DNA from 2 places in the Larkinella bombi genome. Region 1 is predicted to be linked to the other one. Evidence: riboswitches for the same ligand, from Rfam matches in the RefSeq annotation. Region 1 holds a riboswitch; the other holds the start of a gene.
The links. A riboswitch is a leader RNA that binds a small molecule or an ion and turns the genes downstream of it on or off. The one in region 1 is predicted to bind thiamine pyrophosphate.
Positions count from the first base shown of each region.

Region 2: it holds a riboswitch for thiamine pyrophosphate, as region 1 does, so the genes downstream of both, thiM (hydroxyethylthiazole kinase) here and L0Y31_RS06195 (TonB-dependent receptor) in region 1, are expected to answer to the same signal.

Region 1 covers NZ_CP090557.1:1,457,386-1,461,812, reverse strand. The annotation lists gene L0Y31_RS06205 (alpha/beta hydrolase) at 1-585, opposite strand, end outside; gene L0Y31_RS06200 (ring-cleaving dioxygenase) at 643-1,581, opposite strand; TPP riboswitch at 1,717-1,812, shown strand; gene L0Y31_RS06195 (TonB-dependent receptor) at 1,920-4,313, shown strand; gene L0Y31_RS06190 (cystathionine gamma-synthase) at 4,383-4,427, opposite strand, start outside.
Region 2 covers NZ_CP090557.1:53,593-58,019, forward strand. The annotation lists gene cbiB (adenosylcobinamide-phosphate synthase CbiB) at 1-86, opposite strand, end outside; gene L0Y31_RS00275 (pyridoxal phosphate-dependent aminotransferase) at 74-1,087, opposite strand; gene L0Y31_RS00280 (cobyric acid synthase) at 1,092-2,576, opposite strand; TPP riboswitch at 2,653-2,755, shown strand; gene thiM (hydroxyethylthiazole kinase) at 2,815-3,621, shown strand; gene thiE (thiamine phosphate synthase) at 3,618-4,244, shown strand; gene thiD (bifunctional hydroxymethylpyrimidine kinase/phosphomethylpyrimidine kinase) at 4,241-4,427, shown strand, end outside.

The DNA of each region.
Region 1 (4,427 bases):
GTTGATCGAGTGCGAAAAATTTTCATACAATTTCATGGTTACTTCTGCGCCCATAGCCCGGAAGACGCCTTCTGACTCAATAACACGTTCTTTAGGAACATGTGAATCTACATCACTACAACCTAGAAAAACGGGTGTTCCGTCAAATTCACCATCATAAAGCCTTGGTGTTCCAGCAGGGCCAATCAAACCGCCGCTTAACCCGAAAATGCCGCCATACGGTAATGGATTACGAGCCGTAAATTCCAAAGCCAGACAGGCCCCCTGCGAAAAGCCCAGCCAATAAATCTGATGGGTTTTAAAGTTATAGTCCGATTGTAACCTGGCTCGCACGCCCGCTAGCGTCATCAGCGCAGAGGAAAGATGCGGTTCATTCGCTTCCATAGGTTGCATGAATGAATAAGGATACCAGCTATTATTGGCTGCCTGCGGCGCAATAAAGGCAAAGCTATCATCATTGATGGCGCGGGAAAGCGAAAGAATGTCTCGTGCCGATCCACCCCGACCGTGTACCATAATCATGACTTTGGTCGCTTTCTCGAGGGGCTTCCCGGCGGTTAGAATATTGTTAGGGTCGTGAATCATAGTCGTGTTGTTTTCAGGCGAATCAGGTATTGTGTTCTGATTCGCCTGAGATTATCCTTACTTTACTTCAATGATGGGTAATGCCGCTTCAATTTTTGCCCGACGGGGTTCATACCATTCAGGCAATTTTAGCGTAGTTCCCAGTGATTCTACCGGTTCGTCAATTGCAAATCCCGGAGGATTGGTAGCCACTTCGAACAAGATACCACCTGGCTCGCGGTAATAAATACTATGGAAATAATTCCGGTCCTGAACCGGAGTTGGATTATAGCCCGCCGTTAACAGTTTTTCGTGAATAGCCAGCTGAGTCGCATCGCTTTCGGTAGCAAAAGCAATGTGGTGAACAGAACCCCCACCCTGCAAGCCACGAACGTCATTCGGTGAATGCTGCACGTCTACATAACTGCCCGAACCTCCTTTACCCGATTGGAACCGGAAGCGCCCAGCTTCTTCGGCAACAAGGGTATGATTCATGCTTTCGGTTAATAACTTAATGGTCTGGTCAACCCGCGATTCGTTAAGCGTAGCCGTATGGAAACCGCGAACCGCAAATTCAGCGGGAATTTTACCGTTGTCATAGCCTTTACGATCATCCGCATCATTGGCCACCAGTTCGACACCCATGCCGTCAAAATCTTCGAAACGTAAATAGGTCTCGTCAAAGCGTTTGTATGGCCCAGCGTACGGAATGCTGGCGTGATTCAGCCGATCCATCCAGAAGCTAAGCGACGCCGACGGAATCGAAAAAGCGGTATATGTCAACTGGCCAACTCCTTTACGACCCCGGTGAATACCTTCGTATGGGAAAAACGTCATGATTGTTCCCGGCGAACCAGTTGCATCCCCGTAGTACAGGTGATAGACATCCGGCGCGTCGAAATTGATTGTTTTCTTCACCAACCGTAAGCCAAGGACCCCGGTATAGAAGTCGACGTTGCGTTGAGCGGTACCGGCAAGAGCCGTAATATGATGAAGACCAGTGATGAGCGTTTCCATAGTATTGTGAATAGTTTAAAGGGTGAAAATGTTTACTACAAATTAAATGTAATTACATTTAATGTTTATACATTATTTGAAAAAAAATAGTTCATAGCGTTCAAAAGATCTTTATTCAGCTTACCTTTGTCCATCTAATCTTCTAAGGGGTGCCTTATAACAACGGGCTGAGATTATACCCATTGAACCTGATCCGGGTAATGCTGGCGAAGGGAAGAAGTCTGATTCACAGACACTTGTGAATCGGCGTATTCAACTCAATATACCTTATTCAACCAAACGGTAGGTTTGGCCCCTTTGCCTATGCGTCTCTTTTCATAATCATGAAAAAAGTTACGATGAAACGGCATTCTGTTTATCGTTTATGCATGACGGCTCTAACGGGCTTGTTGTATCTGCCCGCCTGGGCACAGTTTACGCTATCAGGCACCATAAAAGATGCCGAAGGAGGCGTTTTGCCCGGCACTGCCGTGCTGATTGAAGGAACGTACAAAGGCACATCGGCTGATACCCGGGGCTCCTATCGCCTTACCAATCTCCAGGCTGGGACGTATCGCATTCGGGTTTCGCTATTAGGATTTGAACCAGTGGTAAAAGAAGTTACCGTAAACAGGAACGAAACCGAATCGTTTGAACTGCAAAAAAGTGTAATTGTCGTTGACGAAGTAATTGTAAGTGCCACGCGGGTAGACCAGAAATCAGGCGTCGCTTACACGAACGTAACGCGAAAGGAACTGGAAAAACAAAACCTGGGACAGGATATACCACTTCTGCTCAACTTTACGCCCTCGCTGGTAACCACGTCGGATGCGGGTGCAGGCGTTGGCTACACAGGTTTCCGGATTCGTGGCTCCGATGCCACGCGGGTGAACGTAACCGTAAATGGTATTCCGTATAATGATGCGGAGTCGCAAGGGACTTTCTGGGTTAACATGCCCGATATTGCTTCGTCGGTCAGCAGCATCCAGATTCAGCGGGGCGTCGGTACATCAACCAACGGTGCGGGCGCTTTTGGAGCGTCGGTCAACGTGCAGACCAACAGCTTTGAAAAAGATGCCTACGGCGAAGTAGACGCGTCGGCGGGTTCATTCAACACGCTGAAAACGACCGTAAAGGCGGGTTCAGGTTTGCTCAATAATCATTTTGTGGTTGATGCGCGGCTGTCCCGAATCGTTTCAGACGGGTATATTGATCGCGCTTCTTCCAACCTAAAATCGTTTTACGTGTCGGGAGGCTGGTACGGTAAAAAGAGCTTTGTCCGGCTCAATGTGTTTTCGGGTGCCGAACGAACCTACCAGGCATGGGATGGCGTACCAGAGAAGCTATTGAAAACGAACCGCACTTATAACGCGTATACCTACGAAAATGAGGTTGATAACTACCAGCAGGACCACTACCAACTTATTTCTTCGCACGAACTAAGTCGGAACTGGCGATTAAATGCGTCCCTGCATTACACCAAAGGGCGGGGTTATTACGAGCAATTCCGGGAAGGCGAAGATTTTGAAACCTATAATCTGAAGCCTATTGTTATTGGCGATTCGGTGATCAACACAACGGATTTAATCCGGCGGCGCTGGCTGGACAATGACTTTTACGGCGGTGTTTTCTCGCTGGATTATAACAGTTTCGGCAAGCTAACGGCAAACATTGGCGGCGGCTGGAACCGGTACGAAGGCAAGCACTTTGGGGAGATTATCTGGTCGCGTTTTGCCAGTACGAGCAACATTCGGGATCGCTACTACGATAACGACGCGGCTAAAACGGATTTCAACCTCTACGGAAAAGCTTTTTATCAGTTTACGCCCAAGTTCAACGCTTACGTTGATTTACAGATTCGTACTGTTGGTTACTCATTCTTGGGTCGAGCAGTGGGGCTAAATGGCCAAATTCGCGATGTGCAGCAAGATGCTTCGCTCTCGTTTTTTAACCCGAAAGCGGGACTGACCTATACCTTGAACGACCAAAGCTCAGTTTACGCTTCCTACGGCGTTGGTAACCGGGAGCCGAATCGGGACGATTACACGCAATCGTCGGCAAATAGTCGTCCTAAAGCTGAAACACTGCACGATTGGGAAGCTGGTTACCGCTTGCAAACGCAGAAACTGGCCTTCAACGCCAATTTATACTACATGAAATACCGGAACCAACTGGTATTAACAGGCCAAATCAACGACGTTGGTGCGCAAAACCGCGTGAACGTGCCTAATAGCTACCGCTTGGGAATCGAGTTGGAAGCGGGTGCTTTACTGGTTAAAAATCTCCGCTGGCTGGTCAATACGACTCTGAGTCAGAACAAGATTATGAATTTCACCGAGTACGTTGATAACTACGATACGGGTGAGCAGCAGGTGACGAACTTCAGCAAAACGGATATCAGCTTCTCCCCCAACGTCATTGTGGGTTCACAACTGCTTTACACGCCTGTGAAAGGTCTTGAATTGGGCTTTCTGTCAAAATTTGTAGGCAAGCAATACCTGGATAATACCTCGAATGAAAATCGGACAATAGATCCTTACTTCGTAAACGACATTCGGATTATTTACACGCTAAAGCCCAAATTCATGAATGAAGTGGCGTTCACGTTGTTAGTAAACAACGTTTTCGGTGAGCTTTATGAGTCCAATGGCTATACCTACAGTTTTATTTCGGAGAGCCAGCGAACGACGGAAAACGTCTATTACCCGCAGGCAACCGCGAATTTCCTGGCAGGAATCCGAATAAAATTCTAAAATGATAAAGAATAAAAAGCGCTCTGGAATTCATAGGTTGAGTTCCAGAGCGCTTTTTTGTGCATTAATCTAGGCTTCGATGGCCTGCCGCAAGTCTTCAATCAAGTCGTCAAC
Region 2 (4,427 bases), 1.4 Mb from region 1:
TGCGGCCAATTTTCGGGGTCACCGAGCAGCAAGTCAAGGATGTATCCCAACACTAAAGGCAAGGCCAACAGCGCTAACTCTTCCATTCAGCTAAAGCATTGATTAACCGTTGGTTCGTCTCTGGGGCAAGCGTAGCCACGCGGAAATGTCCTTTTCCCAGCCCCCGGAAGTTGCTGGCATCCCGGATAAGCAGGCCATGCTGTTTAATTAAAAATTGCTTCAGGGCGGCGGCAGTGCCGGTGCGTGTTTCGGCCAGAAAAAAATGAGTCTCGCTGTTGTACACCCGAAAGGCCTTATTTTCCCGCAGATCGGCCACAAAGTCATCTTTGTCGGCAAGCAACTGCCTGACTGGCAACTGAATCGAATCGTATTGGTCAAAAATAAACTTTCCTGCTTCCAGCGCCATCGTGTTTACCGTCCAGGGTTGTTTCAGGGCTTTCAGGCGCTCTATGAGTTCGGGCGTGCCGACGAGGTAGCCCAAACGCAGTCCCGGTATGGCATAGGCTTTAGTCATCGAATGCATTACGACCAGATTATCGTACCAGGACAGTTCCGCAATCATGGTGGGCAGGCCAACAGTGAAGTCAATAAACGCCTCATCGACCACGAAAAGCGTCTTGGGATTCTGACTTATCCAAGCCGCCAGTTGCGCGAAGGTAGCGCCGGTGGGATTGTTGGGATTGCAGATAAAAACCAGATCGCTTATCAGGGGTGGTAGGTCCGCCAACGCATTCCAGGGCATAAATGTCAGCTCGTGATTGTGCATCCGGCAGGCGTCTTCGTATTCCGCAAAAGCGGGCACAACAATGGTCGTTTTTCGACCGGCAAACGCCTGAGCCAGCAGGTAAATACTTTCCGTCGTCCCGCTGTTGACCAGCACCTGTTCGGGCTTGATCCCGTGGTGACTGGCCACCTTTTGAACCAGACTTTCGGCTACCACTTCCGGGTACCGGTTAATGGTCGCCCACTGGCTGAACAGGTGCTCTTTCAGCCCTTTGGGTTCGCCGCCGTACCAGACGTTGGTACTGAAATCCGCGATTATGGTTGAAGAATGACGGTAACTATCGTCTCCGTGTCCGTGAAGCATCCTGTTAGTCAGTAAGTTGCAAGCTCGCGTAAATCTGATCCATATCCACATTCGCCCGAATGACCTCAGCCAGCCGGTCGTACTGCTGGTCTTTAAACTGCCGGAAATCAAACGTCTGGTCACTTAATTGACTGGTATAGTCAGCCAGCAACTCATCGACCACCGCGTTGTTGTCCAGAATGCCATGCAGGTAAGTCCCCCAGCATTTCGAACTCAGAAAATAGCCATCCGTTCGGCCATCGGGCAAGTACGCAAGTGGCTGCACTTCGCCCCGGACGGTGGTATGGCCCATGTGAATTTCGTAGCCCAAACAGGTTTCAGAACTATTTCTAAAAGCAAACTGCTGCTGCTGCGTAGTCTTGGTAGGCTGCAAAATAGTCCGCACGGGCAGTAAGCCCAAACCCGGAACCGCCTCAATGCTGCCTTCAACGTGGTCGGGATCTTCAATCGTTTCGCCCAGCATCTGGTAACCACCGCAAATACCAATTACCGTTTTTCCATTTTTATGAGCCGTGTAAATCGCCTGCGCCACGCCGTTGTTTTTGATCGTCAGTAAATCGTCGATTGTGTTCTTACTACCGGGCAAAATTACAATATCGGCTTTGGCGATTTCGTCGGGCTGATTCGTGTAATATAAATTGACGCGCGGGTCTTTTTCCAGCCGGTCGAAATCCGTGAAGTTAGACAGACGCTTCAGCAAAATAACCGCCACGTTGACTTTGCCACTCACCGCCGACCGGTACTTGTTTTCCAGCGAAACCGAGTCTTCCTCTTCGATAAAAATATCCCGAAAATAAGGTAGAACGCCCACCACCGGAACGCCCGTCAGTTCTTCCAGCATCCGCCTTCCGTCCTCAAAAAGCCGACTGTCGCCCCGAAATTTATTGACCAAAATACCTTTGATGCACTGCCGTTCTTCCGGTGTCAGCAGAGCGATGCTTCCGTACACGCTGCCGAAAATCCCGCCCCGGTCGATGTCGCCAATGAGGTAGGTTGCCGCCCCGGCGTGGAGGGCCATGCGCAGGTTAGTAATGTCCCGGTGTTTCAGGTTTAGTTCCGAAATACTACCCGCCCCTTCCATCACCACCGGCGAATAGCGACTGGATAACCGGTCAAAAGCCTGCTTCACGGCGGCAAACAATTCGCTGCGGTCATTGCCCATAAAATAATCGTAGGCCGACTGATTACCAATCGGTTTACCGTTCAGAATCACCTGCGAACTTTTATCGTTGGTGGGTTTGAGCAGCACGGGATTCATGTCGGTATGGCAGGGAATCCCCGCCGCTTCGGCCTGCACCGCCTGTGCCCGCCCAATCTCCAGACCGTCTGGCGTGGCAAAGCTGTTGAGCGACATGTTCTGCGCTTTGAACGGCGCGGGTTCGTAGCCATCCTGCTTGAAAATCCGGCAAAATCCAGCGGTAATCACACTTTTCCCAACGTCGGAAGCCGTGCCGACAAACATAATGGGGCGAAGTTTTGGTAGACGCATCAATCCTCGATTAATCTCTCACTAAGAAAGCACGAAGGTAAAACTTTAATGTTTGCCAAAATACCCTACCTTTGGCGAACAACTTTAGGGGTGTCGGTCCAATGGCTGGTCTGACTGAGATAATACCCTCAAAACCTGATGCCGTTCGTACGGCCGTAGGGAAAAGTTAGCTGGCTCCTGCGCGTTCAGAAGCGGCCTTCTCTTCTAAAGTTGCTGTTTTCACCCGTCAAACAGCATTATGACTTTATCCGATCAAACCATATGGAATGACCTCGAACAAATCCGTTCGCAGGCTCCTCTTGTGCAAAGCATTACCAACTTCGTGGTCATGAATAACACGGCCAACGCCTTGCTGGCACTCGGTGCGTCCCCGGCAATGGTACACTCGGCGGAAGAAGTTGAAGAGTTCGTGACCATTGCCAGCGCTCTGGTAGTTAACATTGGCACGCTCGATACCAATTTTGTTGCGGGCATGAAACGGGCGATGCCGAAAGCTAAATCCCTGGGGAAACCCATCGTGTTCGATCCTGTTGGCGTTGGCGCGACCACTTACCGCAATCAAGTCAGTCGTGAATTGTTAGAACTAGCCTCCCCAACCATCATTCGGGGCAATGCCTCGGAAATCATGGCGCTGGCTGGCCTGAACGCCCAAACCAAGGGCGTTGACAGTACCCACGGCTCGTCGGCAGCGCTAGACAGTGCTCGCCAGCTCAGTCAGGCAACGGGGAGCGTGGTGGTCGTCAGCGGCGCCAGCGACTACATTGTTTCGGGCGAGCAGGTAGCCGTTATCGACAATGGCCACCCGATGCTGACAAAAGTAACTGGCATGGGCTGCACCGCCACTGCCCTCATTGCGGCTTTTTCGGCCGTCAACAGCGACCCGTTTGCGGCGGCGGTTCACGGCATGGCCGTCATGGGCATCGCGGGCGAACTGGCCGCGCAACGGTCGTCGGGTCCGGGTAGCCTGCAACTCCATTTTCTGGATGTGCTTTATCAGCTTCCGTTCCGGCATATTTCTGAATCCCTTAAACTCCATTTTCTGTGAGTCCGATTTATCTGGTAACGGACAGCGTCATTAGCCAGCAGGCGGGTCATACGCTGCCGTTCGTGGTCGAGGAAGCCTGTCGGGCGGGGGTTCGCTGGGTGCAGCTCCGCGAAAAGAACCTTTCGACGCGAGCGTTTCTGGAACTGGGTTTTCAGTTGAAGGCCATTACCCAGAAATACGACGCCAAACTCATCATCAACGACCGCGTGGACATTGCCCTGGCCGTTGATGCCGATGGCGTTCACGTCGGTCAGGACGACATGCCCTACCATCTGGTTCGCTCGCTGCTGGGGCCGAATAAGATCGTTGGCCTGTCCATTAACAACCGGACTGAATTACTGGCGGCCCAGGATTTAGACGTTGATTATTTAGGCGTTGCGGCTATTTTTCCCACCGGCACTAAACAGGATACTTCCAGTGTGCTGGGTATCGAAGGACTAAGAGAAATTTGCGCGCTAACCCGCTTTCCGACTTTTGCCATTGGCGGCATCCACCCCATTAACATTCAAAAAGTTATGCAAACCGGCGTCACGGGTGTAGCCGTGGTGTCGGCCATTTGCGGCCAGCCTTGCCCCTACGAAGCCACCCGCGAACTGTTTGCTTTACTAGAACAATCCCGATGAAAACATACACCAAAGTGCTCACCATTGCCGGCTCCGACAGCGGCGGTGGGGCCGGTATTCAGGCCGATCTGAAAACGTTTGCCGCGTTGGGTTGCTACGGCCTTTCGGTGCTGACCGCGTTGACGGCGCAGAACACCCGGGGCGTCAGCGCCATCCACGCCGTGCCGCCCGCCTTCATTGCCG